DNA from 3 places in the Psychrobacillus sp. FJAT-21963 genome. Region 3 is predicted to be linked to each of the others. Evidence: riboswitches for the same ligand, from Rfam matches in the RefSeq annotation. Region 3 holds a riboswitch; each other region holds the start of a gene.
The links. Region 3 has a riboswitch for S-adenosylmethionine ahead of AN959_RS01185 (M20 family metallopeptidase). Riboswitches for the same ligand answer to the same signal wherever they lie in the genome.
Positions count from the first base shown of each region.

Region 1: another riboswitch for S-adenosylmethionine. It lies ahead of metA (homoserine O-succinyltransferase); the one in region 3 lies ahead of AN959_RS01185 (M20 family metallopeptidase).
Region 2: another riboswitch for S-adenosylmethionine. It lies ahead of metK (methionine adenosyltransferase); the one in region 3 lies ahead of AN959_RS01185 (M20 family metallopeptidase).

Region 1 is NZ_LJIY01000002.1:484,000-490,016, forward strand. Features, by position in the region: gene abc-f (ribosomal protection-like ABC-F family protein) at 1-296, shown strand, start outside; gene AN959_RS08235 (methyl-accepting chemotaxis protein) at 493-2,499, shown strand; SAM riboswitch class I at 2,569-2,677, shown strand; gene metA (homoserine O-succinyltransferase) at 2,756-3,664, shown strand; gene AN959_RS08245 (aldo/keto reductase) at 3,719-4,651, opposite strand; gene AN959_RS08250 (DUF1572 family protein) at 4,798-5,316, shown strand; gene AN959_RS08255 (alpha/beta hydrolase) at 5,316-5,960, shown strand.
Region 2 is NZ_LJIY01000014.1:13,753-19,769, reverse strand. Features, by position in the region: gene AN959_RS18365 (alpha/beta hydrolase) at 1-500, opposite strand, end outside; gene AN959_RS18360 (gamma carbonic anhydrase family protein) at 618-1,130, shown strand; gene metK (methionine adenosyltransferase) at 1,191-2,387, opposite strand; SAM riboswitch class I at 2,594-2,707, opposite strand; gene pckA (phosphoenolpyruvate carboxykinase (ATP)) at 2,903-4,489, shown strand; gene AN959_RS18345 (hypothetical protein) at 4,569-5,018, opposite strand; gene AN959_RS18340 (S9 family peptidase) at 5,022-5,810, opposite strand; gene AN959_RS18335 (NUDIX domain-containing protein) at 5,779-6,017, opposite strand, start outside.
Region 3 is NZ_LJIY01000001.1:244,730-250,746, reverse strand. Features, by position in the region: gene AN959_RS01200 (S41 family peptidase) at 1-135, shown strand, start outside; gene AN959_RS01195 (PDZ domain-containing protein) at 211-1,383, shown strand; gene AN959_RS01190 (CsbA family protein) at 1,393-1,650, shown strand; gene AN959_RS01185 (M20 family metallopeptidase) at 1,857-3,092, opposite strand; SAM riboswitch class I at 3,202-3,308, opposite strand; gene AN959_RS01180 (AzlD domain-containing protein) at 3,384-3,692, opposite strand; gene AN959_RS01175 (AzlC family ABC transporter permease) at 3,697-4,425, opposite strand; gene AN959_RS01170 (TVP38/TMEM64 family protein) at 4,540-5,181, shown strand; gene lepB (signal peptidase I) at 5,174-5,725, shown strand.

The DNA.
Region 1 (6,017 bases), on a different contig from region 3:
CTTTTGAAGGGCCTTATAATTGGGCTCGAGGGAAATGGAACGAGCTACTAGTAAAACAGGAGTCAATCAACACAGCAGAATACGTTGAAAAGGTAAGAACTTATAAAAGTAGAGATAAAAAAGAAAAATCAACAGAAGAACAAATTTTAGAATTGGAAAACGTACTAAGTAAACTAAAGAAAGAAAAGGATATTCAGAAGGACTGGAATGATTATGAAAAATTATTATTGTCGATTGACGAGAAGGAACAAAAACTTGAAAAATTAATAGAGATCTGGTTGGAGAGACAAGAATGAAAATATTCATGATTATCAAGTCCGCTTAACTCCAAATAAATGTGTGATAGTTCCTATAAAATTAATAATTTAATATTAACTTTCTCGTTTTTAGCCGATATAATCAGAAAGATATACTATGTCCTAGTTTTTGAAATAGTAAATTTATCCTTATTAAGGCGATTATATCTTTAAAAAAACAGAAAGTAGATGAAATATGAAAATTTCTATCAAATGGAAAATTATTATTACTGTAATGATTTTAATTGTAATTAGTATGTCTGCATTAAGTTTCATAAGTACTTTTACGATTAAAGACAAAACGGAAGAAAGTTTAACTGATCAAAGTCATGTATTAGTGAACGAAATGTCCTCTTCCATTCAAAATTATCTCAGTGTCTATGAAAAGGGTATTATACAAATATCCACTACAAAGGAAGTGGTGGATTTTCAAACGGAATCTAGTATTTCAGATGCAATCATTGCTTCACAGCTAGAGAAACAATTAGATTCTAAATTTACTGAGTTTACAACGTTGTACGACGCGGTTGCTTCCGTTTACTATGCATTACCGAACAAGCATATTGAAATAATACCTGAAGCTGATTTAGGGAAAGATTTCGACGCAACAACTAGAGATTGGTATAAAAATGCGGTAGCCAATAAAGATGATTTTAGTTGGTCCAAACCTTATTTAGATGCTGCAACGGGAGAATATGCAATTTCTGGTGCAAAAGCAGTACTTAAGAATGGTCAAGTTGTTGGAGTTGTCGGCATTGATATATTACTTTCGAAGTTAACAGAAACAATTTCATCTAATGAGTTAGGATTTGAAGGTTTTCCGATTATCGTGGAGAACGACGGCACAGCAATTGTCCATCCTACCATGTTTGGTGAAAATTTGTCCGAATATGCTTATATTAATAAAATATTTTCTAGTTCTTTAAATGAAGGAGTAGTCACAGATACTTCCGAAGGACTTTCAACGGTTACTGTATTTACGACAATACCTGATTTGAACTGGAAGCTAGGTGCAGTATACGAGCAAGAAAAAGTTAATCAAACAGCTGATAGTATTCGAAATCTCATTTTATTTATTACTGCTGCTATATTAGTGCTGATGTTTATTGTGCTATATTACACTACCCATCACACTTTAAAACCGATAGATCAATTAAAAAAACTAATGGATTCGGTTGCAGAAGGAGATTTGACTGTTCACGCGAACGTAAAGTCATCCGATGAAATTGGACAATTAGCTAAAAATTTCAATAAAATGACTGAGAGCATGCATGAAATTATTCAAGTAGTAAAAGAATCTGCAAGTAATGTTCAAGTAAGTTCTGAAAGTCTTAGTGCAGTTGCAGAGGAAACAACTGCATCATCAGAACAAGTATCCGTAGCTGTGGGTGAAATAGCTGAAGGTGCTTCAAAATCTGCTGAAGATGCGGAAGAAGTAACAGATAGCTCTTCACATTTAAGTAATCAAATTAATTTAATTAATGAAAAATCGCTTGTAATGACTGATATTGCTACGAAAGCAAATAAAATGAATGCAAATGGCCAAAAACAAATGAGTGAACTTAAATCATCCTTTAACAATTGGGAGTCCAATTTAAAGTCTATGTCTGATGTAGTCGATACTTTAGAAAACAAAGTAAAAGCCATTGGAGGGGTTATGGAAACCATCATGGAGATTTCTGCTCAAACAAATCTACTTGCATTAAATGCAAGTATAGAAGCAGCAAGAGCTGGTGAGCATGGAAAAGGTTTTGCGGTAGTAGCAGAGGAAGTAAGAAAGCTTGCTGAGCAATCAGCCAGAGCGACTGAAGATGTTAAAAAGACTATTACTGAATTACAGAAAGAATCAGTTTTAGTAAGCCAACAAATGACTGAAACTAGGGAAACTTTCCGTATACAAGGGGCAGTAGTTACTGATACGGAAATAACATTTAGTGAAATCTCAAATTTAATGGAGAATATGCAATCCTCTATTGATGAGGTTTCCAACGAAATTAACCAAGTTTTTAAATACAAAGAACAAGTAGTTGAAACGATTCAAATGATGGCAGCGACTTCTCAACAAACTGCTGCTGCATGCGAGGAAGTTAGTGCATCTTCAGATGAACAGCTTCGGGCAATCCAATCCGTTGCAGATGCTTCTGAAACATTAACAGAACTTAGCGATAAATTAGCAGAAGCAGTGAATCGTTTTAAAGTATAATATTCCATTGCTTAAATGTTCAGAAAATGATAGTATATAAAATAATGTAGTAGAATAACAAATAATATACTCTTATCAAGAGAAGCAGAGGGAAATGGCCCTGTGAAGCTTCAGCAACCTCTGACACATGTCAGAAAGGTGCTAACTCCTACAAGATATCAATCTTGAAAGATAAGAACTGAGAGCATTTGCTTACCCTCTTTTCTTATTTATTAGAAGAGAGGGTTTTTATTTTTACGGAAAAGAGGAGAAATGTATGCCAATTAAGATTCCCAAACAATTGCCAGCAGCTGAATTGCTGAAGAAAGAAAAGATTTTTATCATGGACGAGGAGCGCGCAATTGCTCAGGATATCCGTCCTCTAAACATAATTATATTAAATCTAATGCCAGAAAAAGAAAAAACGGAATTACAACTACTAAGACTATTAGGTAATACACCATTACAAGTGAATGTTACATTTATGAATACTGCTACACATGAATCCAAAAATGTTAGTAAAACGCATCTAGACACTTTCTATACTACTTTTGAAGAGATTAAACTTCGCAAATATGATGGGATGATTATTACTGGAGCACCAATTGAACATTTGAATTTTGAAGATGTAAATTATTGGAGTGAGATGACAGAAATAATGGATTGGTCGAAAACAAACGTCACTTCTGTCTTACATATATGTTGGGGTGCACAAGCTGCACTTTATCATCATTATGGAATTGGTAAATTTGAATTGTCTAAGAAATGCTTTGGTGTATTTTCTCACCGTTTATCCGATCCAACTGTGAATTTAGTCCGTGGTTTCAATGACGAGTTTTATGCGCCCGTTTCTCGTTATACTTCTGTTTCATATGATGAAATAATAACTGATTCCAGACTTAATCTGCTTTCAAATTCTGAAGATGCAGGGGTATTCCTTGTAATATCAAATGACGAAAAGCATATCATGATTACTGGTCATTTAGAATATGATGCAACAACTTTAGCGGAAGAATATGCTCGGGATGTGAATAAAGGTATTGAAATCGATGTTCCTGAAAATTATTTTCCTAATAATGATCCTTCGACACAACCATTAAATTCTTGGCGTTCGCATACTCATTTATTGTTTTCTAATTGGTTAAATTATTATGTCTATCAAGAAACGCCATACGAATGGGAATAATTCAGAAGAGGCTGAGAAAGATTTTTCTTTCGTTCAGCCTCTTGTTCTATTTATTTAATGAAATATTTGGTCAATTCTATCTATTTCTTGTTTAGTTAATTGAACATCTACAGTTTTCAAATTATCTATAACTTGTTCAGGTTTTTTAGCCCCTGGAATAATAACATCAATATTTTCTTTCGTTAAATACCATGCAAGCACAATATTAGAAACACCTACATTTTTATCATTAGCAATTTGGCGAAGCTGCTCTACCTTATCTAAGTTGTTAATATATGTTTCTCCTTGGAATAACGGATTTTTTGTGAGACCTTCTCTAAAAGTACTGCCTTTATCATACTTACCTGTTAATAAGCCCGAAGCAAGCGGAAAATAAGGAATAAAGGAAATATTACGTTCATTTGTATATGGAAGCAAATCCTTTTCTGCATCGCGTTTTAATAAATTATATCCAGATTGAAGAACTTCAATATAACCATCTTGGTTACCTTCTTTTAACTGTTCTAAAGTAAAGTTGGATACTCCAATTGCACGGATTTTTCCTTCATCCTTTAAACGTTGAAGAGTACCAACTGCTTCAGCTTTTGGTGTGTTTTCATCGGGAAAATGAATATAGAATAAATCAATATAGTCCGTTTGAAGTCGTTTTAAACTGTTTTCCACAGTTTCTCTTAAAAATGCAGGTGAGTTGTCAATGACTACTGTTTCACCGGTCATTTTATGAGCGCCCTTAGTAGCAAGAATTATTTCACTACGTTTCTTCGTTTCTTTTAATACTTCCCCAATTAACTCTTCTGATCTTCCGATGCCGTAAATAAAGGCAGTATCTAGAAAACTAATTCCATGATTAAGTGCTGTATGCATAATGTCTTTTCCGGTTTCATCATTTAAATTCGGAAATAAATTATGGCCACCAACTGCATTTGTTCCAAGTCCAACGGGATTTACAAATAATCCGGTTTTACCAATTTCTACTTTTTTACTCATAGTAGTAAAAACAACTCCTCTTCTATATATTCTAGTATAATATTACCAATAATGACCTTTTACTCAAAGAATTTTGGTTTATTAAAAGAAATGGGGAAGGAGATTCATAATATTTATTGAACTATGTTTTAAAGGAGATGATTAGATTGTCAAATTCAACTAATTTTCATGCTGACTTTATTCGAAATATACGGTCAAAATTGGAGGAATTGAAAAGTGATACAAAGAAAGCGATCATGCAAATGGAGGAAGAATCCATTTTTTGGTCACCAAACGAACAATCAAATAGTGTAGATGTACTGGTGAAGCATATGAGTGGAAACTTAATTTCTCGTTGGACAGACTTTTTATCAACTGATGGAGAAAAAAAAGACAGAGATCGTGATAGTGAATTCGAAAGTACGATAGAATCACGGGAAGAGTTGCTTAAAGTGTGGGAAAATGGGTGTAATGCATTTTTCAAAGCGATAGACAGTATAGAAGAAAAACACTTACTTCAAACTATTTATATTCGCAATAAACCACATACTGTTTTGGAAGCAATCATTCGGAGTATTACACATATTTCAATTCATGTGGGACAGGTAATATATATAGCCAAACAAGTTACACCAGAAGACAAGTGGACTACTTTGTCGATACCTAAAAGAAAGGATAAGAAGTAATGAATTCAAATTTTACTTATATTCATAGTTCTCCACAAATTTTAGATGAGAATAAAAAATATCCAGCATTATTTTTATTGCATGGAATGGGAAGTAATGAAAACGATTTGGTTGGACTCGTTTCTAACTTAAAGGAGAAATGCCATATATTTAGTATACGTGGGCCAATTTCTCAATCACCTGGATATGCCTTTTTCACGATAGAGGGTCTCGGAAAACCTCATCGTGCAGTCTTTGATCAGGTAGTACAAGATCTTCAGTCATTTATCGAAGAAATAACTAATAATCATTCGATTGATTCAAATAAGCTCTTCCTTCTTGGTTTTAGCCAAGGTGCTATATTGACTCAATCATTAGCATTAGTAATGGGTGATAAAATAAAAGGAATTGTTGCACTAAGTGGCTATATTCCGTTGTTTGTGAAAGATGAGTATACACATCAACCAGTAAATAAATTAAATGCATTTATATCTCATGGCGAATTTGATAATATGCTTCCATTTGAATGGGGAACTGCTAGTAGAGACTATTTCTTAGAAAAGGGAGCAAGTGTTACCTTTAAGAACTATCCTGTTTCACATGGTGTTGCACCAGAAAATCAAAGAGATTTAGTTACCTTTTTAGACGAACTATTAGTAAAATAAAGGATTATCCTCCCCTCTTGAAGAATATGTAAGAGGGGTAATTTTATGAAAAAGGAG
Region 2 (6,017 bases), on a different contig from region 3:
ATCGTATGGTAAGTAGGATCATCAATAAATTGTTGATAAATATCATAGTTTCTCGTTAATTCCTTTAGCTGAATATCATGGTTAATCTTTTGTTGTACTGGTAATTTTGCCAGTGCATTTGTCCATTTAGATGGCTGTTTCTTTAATTGCAACCAAGGAGACGTTAAAATGACACCAGCATATTCTATTTGTAATTTGTGTAGCACTTTAATAAGCAGGGTTGCTCCAAGTCCATGGCCAAGAATAAAAATTGGTAAATTATAAGTAACGGCTACTTGTAAAGCAAGCGTTATATATTCTTTATATTGTTCAAAAGATTCATTATGTATTTTTTTTCCTCTTGTCTGTTCACCATGTCCTGGTAAGTCTCCCATTACAATATGACAGTTAGAACTTCTAAACTTTTCAATTAACCAAGCATATCTTCTATGATGTTCATATGCACTATGAACAATGACAATTACTGCTTTAGGTTTTTCTTCTGCTTCCCATTTCCACATGAACATCACCTCTTGTTTTGTTTTGTTTTGTACCGAATGTCTACTTCAATTATTTGATTATTTTTCTTCATTTGATAACATTAATTATATTCTATTTACATAAGGAGCGTGAGCATATTGATTTATCCATTTAAAGGCAAATATCCAACAATAGATGAATCTGCATTTATTGCTGATTATGTCACAATTACAGGCGATGTGACAATCGGACAAGAGTCTACAATTTGGTTTAATACGGTAATCAGAGGGGACGTTGCTCCTACGATTATTGGACGAAGAGTGAGTATCCAAGATTTATGTTGTTTGCATCAAAGTCCTAATAACCCTCTTGTTATTGAAGATGAAGTGACAATTGGACACCAAGTTACGTTACATAGCTGTACTATTCGAAAAGGTGCTTTGGTTGGAATGGGCTCTATTATTTTGGATGGAGCTGAGATCGGTGAAGGTGCATTTATCGGTGCTGGAAGTTTAGTAACCCAAGGTAAGAAAATTCCTCCTAATTCACTTGCCATAGGTAGTCCTGCAAAAGTTGTTCGGGAGCTATCTGAGGAAGACAAAGAAGATGTGCAACGTATTATTCGTGAATACGTAGAAAAAGGGCAGTATTATAAATCACTTCAAAAATAAAACTAATTTTCTTTAAAAAAGAGGCTATCCTATAACAGGAAGCCTCTTCTTTATTATTTCTTATAAACCAGCTTTTTGTCTTAACAAATCTGCTTTATCTGTTCTTTCCCATGGTGCATCAATGTCAGTACGACCAAAATGTCCATACGCAGCTGTTTGCTTGTAAATAGGACGACGAAGGTCTAGCATTTTAATAATACCAGCTGGACGAAGGTCAAACAATTCACGAATATGTGAAACTAATTTAGCCTCTTCTACTTTCCCAGTACCAAATGTGTCTACTGCGATTGATACAGGTTGTGCTACACCAATTGCATAGGCAAGTTGTACTTCACAACGATCTGCAAGTCCTGCTGCAACAATATTTTTTGCAACGTAACGAGCTGCATATGCTGCAGAACGGTCTACTTTTGTTGGATCTTTACCAGAGAACGCACCGCCTCCATGACGAGCATATCCACCGTAAGTATCTACAATAATTTTACGACCTGTTAAACCTGCATCCCCTTGTGGTCCACCAATTACGAAACGACCAGTTGGGTTAATGAAATATTTAGTATTTTCATCAATTAAATTAGCAGGAACAATTGGATTGATAACTACTTCTTTTAAATCTTTTTGAATTTGTTCTAACGTTACTTCTGGGTGATGCTGAGTCGAAATAACAATTGTATCTATATGAACAGGATTGTTATTTTCATCATACTCCACAGTTACTTGTGTTTTACCATCTGGACGTAAATAGTCTAAAGTTTCGTCTTTACGAACGTCTGCTAAACGACGAGCCAACTGATGAGCTAAACTAATTGGAAGTGGCATAAGTTCAGGTGTTTCATTACATGCGTAACCAAACATTAAACCTTGGTCTCCTGCTCCAATTGCTTCAATATCAGAATCTGTCATAGATCCTTCACGTGCCTCTAAAGCTTGGTCAACCCCTTGAGCAATATCAGCTGATTGCTCATCTATAGAAGTTAATACTGCAGAAGTTTCAGAGTCAAAACCATATTTTGCACGAGTATAGCCGATTTCTTTAATGGTTGAACGTACAACTTTTGGAATATCAACATAAGTGGATGTTGTAATTTCCCCTGCAACTAATACTAACCCTGTAGTCACTGTTGTTTCACAAGCAACACGTGCGTTTGGATCTTCCGTAAGAATTGCATCTAGAATTGCATCAGAAATTTGATCACAAATTTTATCTGGATGCCCTTCTGTAACTGATTCAGATGTAAATAATCTGCGTTGTGTCATAGAATATTCCTCCTATATCCTGCGAGATCTCTCTCAAGAATTGATACGGTACTCATTCCCATGTCAAGCCATTTCAAATCAAATAGATTAAACTTGAAGCCGTTTCGGACTTGGCACACAAGGATAAAGGGCGATGTTATAAAAAAAACCTCTCACTCACGTTTGATTACATGAGGAAAGGCTATTAATATCATAAGCACCTTTCACTCTTATCAATCAAGGAATCTCACCTTGTCTCAGGTTGGGCACCTTTGCAATAAAAAAATTACAGGTTGCCGGGTTTCATAGGGCCTGACCCCTCCACCAGCTCGGGATAAGAGTATCCGTTCAATTTACCATCATACGTAAGTTGTAACGAGAAGTCAATATTTATTTGTTGACAATTTATTCACAAACAAAAAATAATCAATCCATTAGTATAGACTATTAAGTTAAATGTGTTATACTAATTCACATATGAATGCTATATCCCTTTATTTTTTTAGGGAAAACAATAAAAAGGATGGTATACCAATATGAATTCAATCGATACTGTGAGTGAACTGAACGAATTGTTAGCTGGAGAGAATGTACACATTCAGTTATCAGTGCCGCAACTTGTGGAAAAAGCAACATCAAGAGGTGAGGCTGTTTTAACATCTACAGGAGCAGTGAAAGCAGAAACAGGTAAATATACAGGTCGTTCTCCACAAGATAAGTACATTGTAGATGAACCTATATCAAGAGACAAAATCGATTGGGGTCCTGTAAACCAACCAATTTCTTCTGAAATTTTCGAGTCACTCTATAAAAAAGTAACAGACTACCTTGCAACACAAGATGAACTATTTGTGTTCAAAGGATTTGCAGGTGCGGATAAGGATTCACGCATAGGAATTCAAGTAATAAATGAATATGCTTGGCACAATCTATTTGCCCATCAGTTATTCATTCGTCCTTCAGAAGAAGAACTGACAACCCATAAAACAGATTTCACAATTGTCAGTGCACCTAACTTTAAAGCAAATCCAGCAGTGGACGGTACAAAATCAGAAACATTTATTATCGTTTCAATGGAAAAACGCATTGTATTAATCGGTGGTACTGAATATGCTGGAGAAATGAAAAAATCTATATTCTCTATTATGAACTATTTACTGCCAGAAGCAAACATTTTACCTATGCACTGTTCTGCAAACGTTGGTGAAGATGGTGATGTAGCATTATTCTTTGGTCTTTCAGGAACAGGAAAAACAACACTTTCTGCAGATGCAGGACGTAAATTAATCGGTGATGACGAACACGGTTGGTCTGATAATGGAGTATTTAACATTGAAGGTGGATGCTACGCTAAATGTATCGACCTAACTCGCGAAAATGAGCCTCAAATTTTTGACGCGATTACATTTGGAACGGTTTTAGAAAACGTCGTAGTAGATGCAGAAACACGTATCGCTAATTATGCCGATAATTCTTTAACTGAGAATACACGTGCTGCTTACCCAATCCAAAATATAGAAAATATAGTAGACCCATCTGTAGCTGGTCACCCAAATACAATTATTTTCTTAACTGCTGATGCTTTCGGCGTATTGCCTCCAATCAGTAAATTAACGAAAGAACAAGCAATGTACCACTTCCTAAGTGGATTCACGTCTAAATTAGCAGGTACTGAGCGTGGAATAACTTCTCCACAACCAGCTTTCTCAACTTGCTTCGGTTCTCCATTCCTACCATTGCATGCAACTGTTTATGCTGAAATGCTTGGGAAGAAAATCGATGAACACGGTGCACAAGTATTTTTAGTAAACACTGGCTGGACTGGTGGAGAATACGGTGTTGGAAGTCGTATGAAGCTTTCTTACACACGTACAATGGTTCGTGCTGCAATTGAAGGTAAGCTAAATGAAGTAGAAACAGAAACTGACGCAGTATTTGGCTTATCAATTCCTACACAAGTAGAAGGTGTTCCTTCTGAAGTATTAGTACCACGTAATGCATGGGAAGATAAAGCTGCATACGACCAAAAAGCTAGCGAGCTTGCTCAAGCGTTCCGTGAAAACTTTAAAAAGTTTGGAACTGTATCGGAAGATATCACGCTAAAAGGTGGACCTTTAGCATAATAAAAAAGTGCAAAGCTGCTTAATGTAGTTTTCCAAAGAATAAAGAGGATGTCCCATTCATATGGTGACATCCTCTTTTTTAGTCTGCATAATCATCATAATAATGCGTTATAACCGAAGGAGAAAAGATGGATATAAAATTCTTCGCCTCTTCTTCGTCTACCTTATACAATATGATTTCTGATCCATAATGACTTATCTCTAACCGTTCATCACCGTCTATGTGAAAGAACATAGCAAACCATTTCAAACCGCCATTTACATCAATTGAATGACTTCTCAAAAAGAGTCGATTATCCTCATTCAGATTAATTGTTAATACCTTCATTAATCCTTCATCCATTACCGAAATAGCTCTGGCACTTAGTTCTTCAATCGCAGCTAATTCTTCTTTCCAACAATGAATGACAACTTCCTGGAAATCCGAAGTATAATTATCCCAAAGATCTGTCCAAAAACTCGTATTAGTTGCGAACGAAGATTTATCATTTGTACTTGTTGTTTCAATAGATACGACAATGTTCCCCATCTATTAAACCCCTTTCTGCATTTTCATCCACATACAAGCATCCTTCACCACTTGTCGATTGACTTTACTTGGAAAGAAATGCGTGAAGTCGTGAAAATACCATGTCTCTACAACCTTATCATTCCCTAATAACGCTTCTTCTAAAACCTTCGCATGTTCAAATGATACATTCAAATCCTTTTTACCGTGAATGATTAGCGATGCTGCTTTTATTTCATTAATATGTGCAAGGGCATTACGATTTTCGTATGCTTCTACGTTTTTAGTCGGTGTACCTCCTATAACACGCTTCATCATTCGTCTCATGTCGGTTCGTTCATCATAGGTTAAAAAAATATCTGAAACACCAGCCCATGTTACAAGGGAAGTAATATCATTTCGTAAAATTGCAATCCAAAGAGCCATAATACCACCTCTTGAAAAGGCAAATAAGTGAATTCGATTTATAAGACAAAACTGCTTTAAAACATCTACTGCATAAACTGCATCCCACCGATCCTCGCCAGCAAATTCATCTCTTCCTTCCCCTCCTCGGTTTCCACGGTAATAAGGAGCGAATACGACAAAACCTTCAGAGGCAATTTGTGCAATTCTGGCTGGTCTTACCATTCCTATACTTTGCATACCGCCCCTACAATATAAAATACCCTCGTAAGAACCATTTTTTATAGGCTCCGCAAGCATTCCTTTTACCCGATACCCGCAGGACCAATAAGTAATTTCAGATAGCTTAATACGCGGATTTGGTGATGGATAACTTTTAATTCTCTCGATTGTTCCATTTTCCTTCAAGCGCGCTCACCTTTTCTAATATCGCCTTCATACCAGCATCTCTCATGTGAAAGCTTAAATTATTATTATGTAAAAAATCATCTGTACTTAACCAAAGAGCACCGTCAGTTTCGAAATTTGGTCTCTTCTCTTCAATATACCCAACCTCTGCAATAAACACTGCCTTACAAAATGGTTTCTCATCATGTACAAGGTATTCTGCCAACC
Region 3 (6,017 bases):
GAGCCTAGTTCCGATATAGATGATGCACTATTCCAGTCTCTTTCTAAAACACTGATGGAATACAAAACTAGAAAAGAAAATGATAAGCAGCTACAAATGGGTATCAGTTATTTGGTTCATGAAATGAAAAAATAAGATTATTCCAAAATCCTATACGCAAAGGCCTCCTCGTTTGTTACAATAATAGAACGAGTATTGTAATAGAGGGGGATGCGTATCGTGGAAGAAATAATTATCGAATTGGCGAAAGGAATTGGACGTTTTTTCCTTCACCCAGCAATTTATATTACGCTTCTTTTCTCCATATTAATTGGTTATTTTCGTGTCAAGAGAGAGAGAAAGCATTTCCGTACTAGAATTCTATGGGGGTGGACTGAAGCCAAGCATTTATTTGATGGTTATGTTTGGGCAATTATTCTTTCCATTATCAGTGTAGGGATAGGACTAGTCGTACCAAATTCTTGGTTATTTGTTTATAGCGCATGGATGATCTTGTTTGTTTTATTATTTATGTACCAGCTTGGTTCTGCAATTTATGCAATGGCATTAGGAGCTGTTACGTTATATATTATGAATCTGTATGATTGGTCATTTAATATTCTTCCGTGGAATTTAACTGGTATGGATTTTTTCCAAAAATCTATCGTGACCATCGCAGTCTTAGCAGGGTTACTATTAATCATAGAAGGAATTCTTATACAAAAACACGGAGCACAAAATGCTTCTCCTAAACTAGTAAAAACACCAAGAGGAATTGAAGCAATTGAATATGTTACAAAACGGCTGTGGATACTACCTATTTTATTAGTCATTCCAGGTGATGCGATTTCTTCCTATATTCCATATTGGCCGCAATTTACACTTGGAGAATCGACATTCTCATTGGTTTTATTTCCATTTGTTATAGGATTTCAGCAAAAGAGCAGAAAAACACTCGCTGTAGAATTTTTCCCTAGCCTTGGAAAAAAAGTTTGGCAATTAGGAATTATCGTGGCTGTAGTAGCGGCAGTTGGTTATTTTATGCCGTTAGTAAGTGGACTTGCATTAATTCTCGGAGCCATCACAAGATTAGTCATTTCTTACATAGCTTATAAAAAAGAAATGTCAGGAACGTTTGCTATCTCCCCCCAATCGGACGGTGTTATGATAGCCGGAGTCCTTGCTGACTCACCAGCAGAGAAAATGGGTCTATTAATCGGTGAGAAAATTGTCAAAGTAAACGGACAAAAAGTAACAAATGAACAAGAGTTTTATGAAGCAGTTCAAATAAATGCTGCACATTGTCGCTTAGAAGTACTAGATATTAGCGGAGAACTTCGTTTACGCCAACATATTTTGTTTAGACATGATCACTATCGTCTAGGCTTAATATTAGTAAGATAGGAGATGACTATGGAAACTTTATCAATATCAACTCAAGTTACATTAGCCATTTTTACTCCAGCATTACTTGTTATTCTTTTTACACGTGTTACCTTTAATCATTATGTGGCATTATTATTGACTGTTGCTCTATTTGCCGCTTCTGTCTATGCTGGTTACACGCATAGATGGTGGATTTATATTATTGATGCAGCATCGTTGACTTTAGGTTTTTGGTATGCAACACATATGAAAAGTCGAGACAAAAAGAAAAAATCCACCTCTTAAGAAGAGGTGGATTTTTTCTTTTGGAATGTATTGTCTTTCATTGAATTGTTTTATTTTCATCTGGTGTTTTCAGGCTCCAGTAGTGAAAAGAGCAACTCATCCAGCGGAAGCTTATGCGTATTGTATAGCAAACGCATATCCGACTAATCTTTATGTTGTCGAAACACACTTCATAATCCGAAAGATAAAGAATATAAATTACAATATTAATCTTTCAAATCGCAAACGCCCATACCATCTGCTTTTGCTTTACGAGCTAAGGATGCATTAAATTCTTTTCTGATTTGATGAAGTAGTTTTGCATCTGTTAATATTCGATAACCGGTTGTAGCTAAGACTTTAGCTCCCTTGATTAGTGCTTCATCCGCAGCTTTAGATTTGGCAGCTTCACGGAATTCTATTGTATGGGCGACTAAATCATCTGGTCCAATTTTAATGGATGGTCTTGCAGTTGGTACTACGTAGCTAATATTTCCAGCATCCGTAGAGTCATTGTAATGTTTACTTTCTGTGTATACGACTTCTCCAATAGCTTCAAATTCCGAATGAATAACCTCATCTAACACTGAATTTACTACAAAATCTTGCACCTCATTTTGAAAACGTTCGATTTTTACAGAAGTTCCTGTTACAAGTGTTGCTCCGTTAGCAAGGAATCGAACTTTTTCGGAGATTTCCTCTGTTTTTTTCCAATTCTTTGCGCTGACATGAATACGAGCAGAGGCAAAGAAAGGGATAATGTTCGGTGAGTCACCTCCATGTGTAATAATTCCATGTATGCTAATATCAGATGGTAATTGTGAACGAAGCGCATGGATTCCGTTGAAAAACTGAACGACAGCTTCCAATGCATTTATTGTTTTATTAGAAGCTGCTGTTGGGTGAGTAGCTTGTCCAATAAAATGAAAATCTAATGATTCCAGAGCAAGTGTTTCGCAACTTAAAGTAGTTTTGCTTGAAGGGCTAATTATTAAAGCCACATCTACATCTTCTAGATAACCGAGCCTTACAAAGTTTCCTTTTGAACTTCCTTTTGATCCACCTTCTGCTGCGGGAGTACCAAGGACGATTATTCTTCCACCGGTTTCGTTCAGCATTTCTGCTAGAGAGATGCTAGCAGCCACACTTGCCGTACCAATAATGTTATGTCCGTCGGCATGTCCAATTGAAGGTAAAGCGTCGTATTCTGCTAAAAAAGCAACAGTAGGTCCCTCGATACCGCTATCCTTAATCGCATAGAAAGACGTTTCATGCCCTGCTATTCCTTTTTCGACTTGAAAATTTGCACTTTCTAATAAATCAATTAGCGTAGAACTAGCAAAAAATTCTTCGTTTCCGATCTCAGGGTTTTCATGTATTTGATGACTTATTTGAATATATACATTCTTGTTGTCTTCTATTAATTTATGGAGATAGTCTCTTTTTTCTACTAGGAAACTCACTTATATCTGCTCCTTTTACATTTATTATTCATAACAAAAAAGAACCCTCCTAATCTTATCTTGTATGATAAGAAAAAGAGAGCTCTTCGTATGATCGAAAAACCTTCTTTTCTCATCTTTCAAGCATAAATTGCTTGCAGGAATTGGCACAGTTTTCATTCTGAATCTGCTGCCGAAACGTCATTGGGCCTGTCCCTCAGTTTCTCTCGATAAGAAAGTGATATTTTTATGTAAATTTTATAAGAACTAATTCCAATATTAAGTAATTTATTCCTAGCAGTCAAGTAGTATTTAAAAGATAAGACTATATACAGCTAAAACACCAATTGTTACTAATACTACAACCATTACATTTGAAAAAATAATGGCAAGTGCGAATGCCACAATGGCTCCAATAATTCCAAATAATAGATTACCTTCTTGAACATATAAAATAGCTGGGAAAATTAATGCTCCTAATACTGCAAATGGAATATTACGTAATACTCCTGAAACAACAGGAGGTAATTCTTTGCCTTCTAAAAAAGTTAAGGGAAATGCTCGCGGAATATAGGTAACAATAGCCATTCCTAATAGCATCCACCAATACCATGCTTCCATTCCATTATGCTCCTTTCGCTAAGTTTTTTCCTCGTAGTCTAGTCCTCTTTTGATGATTGGCATATATAATTTCTACAAAAATAGAGGATGCTAGGGTAGCGACTAAAATAGCCCATCCTGTCGATAATAATTCTGTCCAGTAAAAAAATCCGTTTATAATAGCTGCAATGAGGGCCAGCATGACTACTTTGCGGTTTCCTCGCATAGAGGGTACTAGAAGACCAACGAACATTGCATATAGAGCAATCGACATGGCCGCTTGTAAAAATGCTGGTAGATTGGCACCTATAACATGTCCAACCGCTGTAAATACAACCCAACTACCATATGCGATAAGCGCAACACCAAATGCAAAAGAAGTATGTATTTTTTCATCTTTTTGAGTTGCTAATACGGAAAAAGATTCATCTGTAATCCCAAATGCATATATTCCTTTGACCCATCTTTTTTCACTATGCATCTTTTCATTGAGTGCAGCCGTCATTAAAAAGTGTCGAATGTTCACGACAAATGTATTTAAAACGATTAAAATAGGATCAACACCTTTTGCTATAAGCGTCAGTGACATATACTGAGCAGCGCCGGCGTAAACAAAAATACTCATTGCTGTTGCTTCAATAATGGAAAGTCCAGTGGTTTTTGCCAATAAACCAAATGTTAATGCAACTGGAAAATAGCCGATAGCAATACTCGTACCGGCTTTTAAACCCTTTACGAATGAATTATTATTCATGTCGAATTTCACCACCTTCAATTATGATAGTGAACAAATTATACTATATCTATAAAGTTTTATATAGTTGAAAATTGGGAAGAGTATAAATATACATAGAAGAGGAGAGTTACCATGCCAAGTTGGTTATCATTCGAAACTTTATCTAATTTAACACAAGATTACCGAGCACTTGGACCACTATTTGGGCTATTACTACCTTTTCTTGAAGCATTTTTGCCGTTTCTACCTTTAGTAGTTTTTATCGTGGCGAATGTGACTGCCTACGGAATTTTGTTTGGATTTTTATTATCTTGGGCAGGTTCGGTTGCAGGTGCTTATACTGTATTTTTAGTTATTAGAAAATACGGACGAGCTAGAGTTTTAGGTTTTATTACAAGGCATGAAAAGATTCAAAAATTAATATTATGGGTAGAGAGAAACGGTTTCGGACCATTATTTTTACTTATTTGTTTTCCATTTACACCCTCCGCACTTGTGAATATAGTTGCGGGTCTATCTAATATGAAAAAAAATACGTATTTATGGACAGTTGTCTTAGGGAAACTAATTATGATATTAGTGGTAAGCTTTATTGGTTCCGATATTAAAGCGCTCATTACACAACCCTTAAGAACAGCAATAATGATTGGAATAATGGTTATACTATGGTTTGTTGGAAAAGCTGTGGAGAAAAAAATTGATAAAAAAGTAGATGCAGATTTTAAATCAATTCGCGATGAAAGACGAAATAAAAAGGAGAAAAGATTTGAGTAATACACAAAAAGAATTGCTGGAATGGTTAGTGGCCATTTTCATTGGAATTTTAGTAGTATTTATTGTTCGTTCTTTCATTTTAACGAACTATGAAGTAGTCGGGGAATCAATGATGCCTACACTTCATGACAAAGATAAAGTATTTGTGAGTAAGCTTTCTGATATAGACCGCATGGATATTGTGATCTTTCATAGCGACCAAAAAGAAGACTATGTAAAACGTGTCATTGGTTTACCAGGTGATACTATCAAGTATGAAAATGATAAATTGTACGTAAATAATAAAAAAGTAGAAGAAAAATTTCTTGCGTCTTATCCTGCATATCAGAATCCGGAAGAAAATTTTACCGAAGACTTCGATTTAGAAGAGTTGACTGGAAGTAATAAAGTTCCTTCAAACAAGTTATTTGTGTTAGGAGATAATCGGATATCCAGTTTAGATAGTCGTTATTTCCAATTTATAGATCAAGAAGAAGTCATTGGAGAAGTAAAAATAAGATATTGGCCGTTTTCCAGAGCAACTTTAAATTTTGACTCCGAATAATTTCACACTCTACTGTATGTTTTGTACAATAGTAGTAAGAGATTATTCGGTTTTTTTAATTTTCTAAGCGGTAAGAAATTTTTTTTATTATTTTAGACTCTGTTAATAATTACTGATTATTTTTAACCAATTGAAATCTTTGAACAGATACATCAACAACTATTGGCATTCACGCTGGCCGCACGTCCGCATGAGCCGCTGTATGCTCAAGGCGCATACATCTGTCTCATACGGCACGTCATGCGGCTGGCAAGGCGTGAATGCCAGTGACCCCTATTGAAAAAGTCGAAGT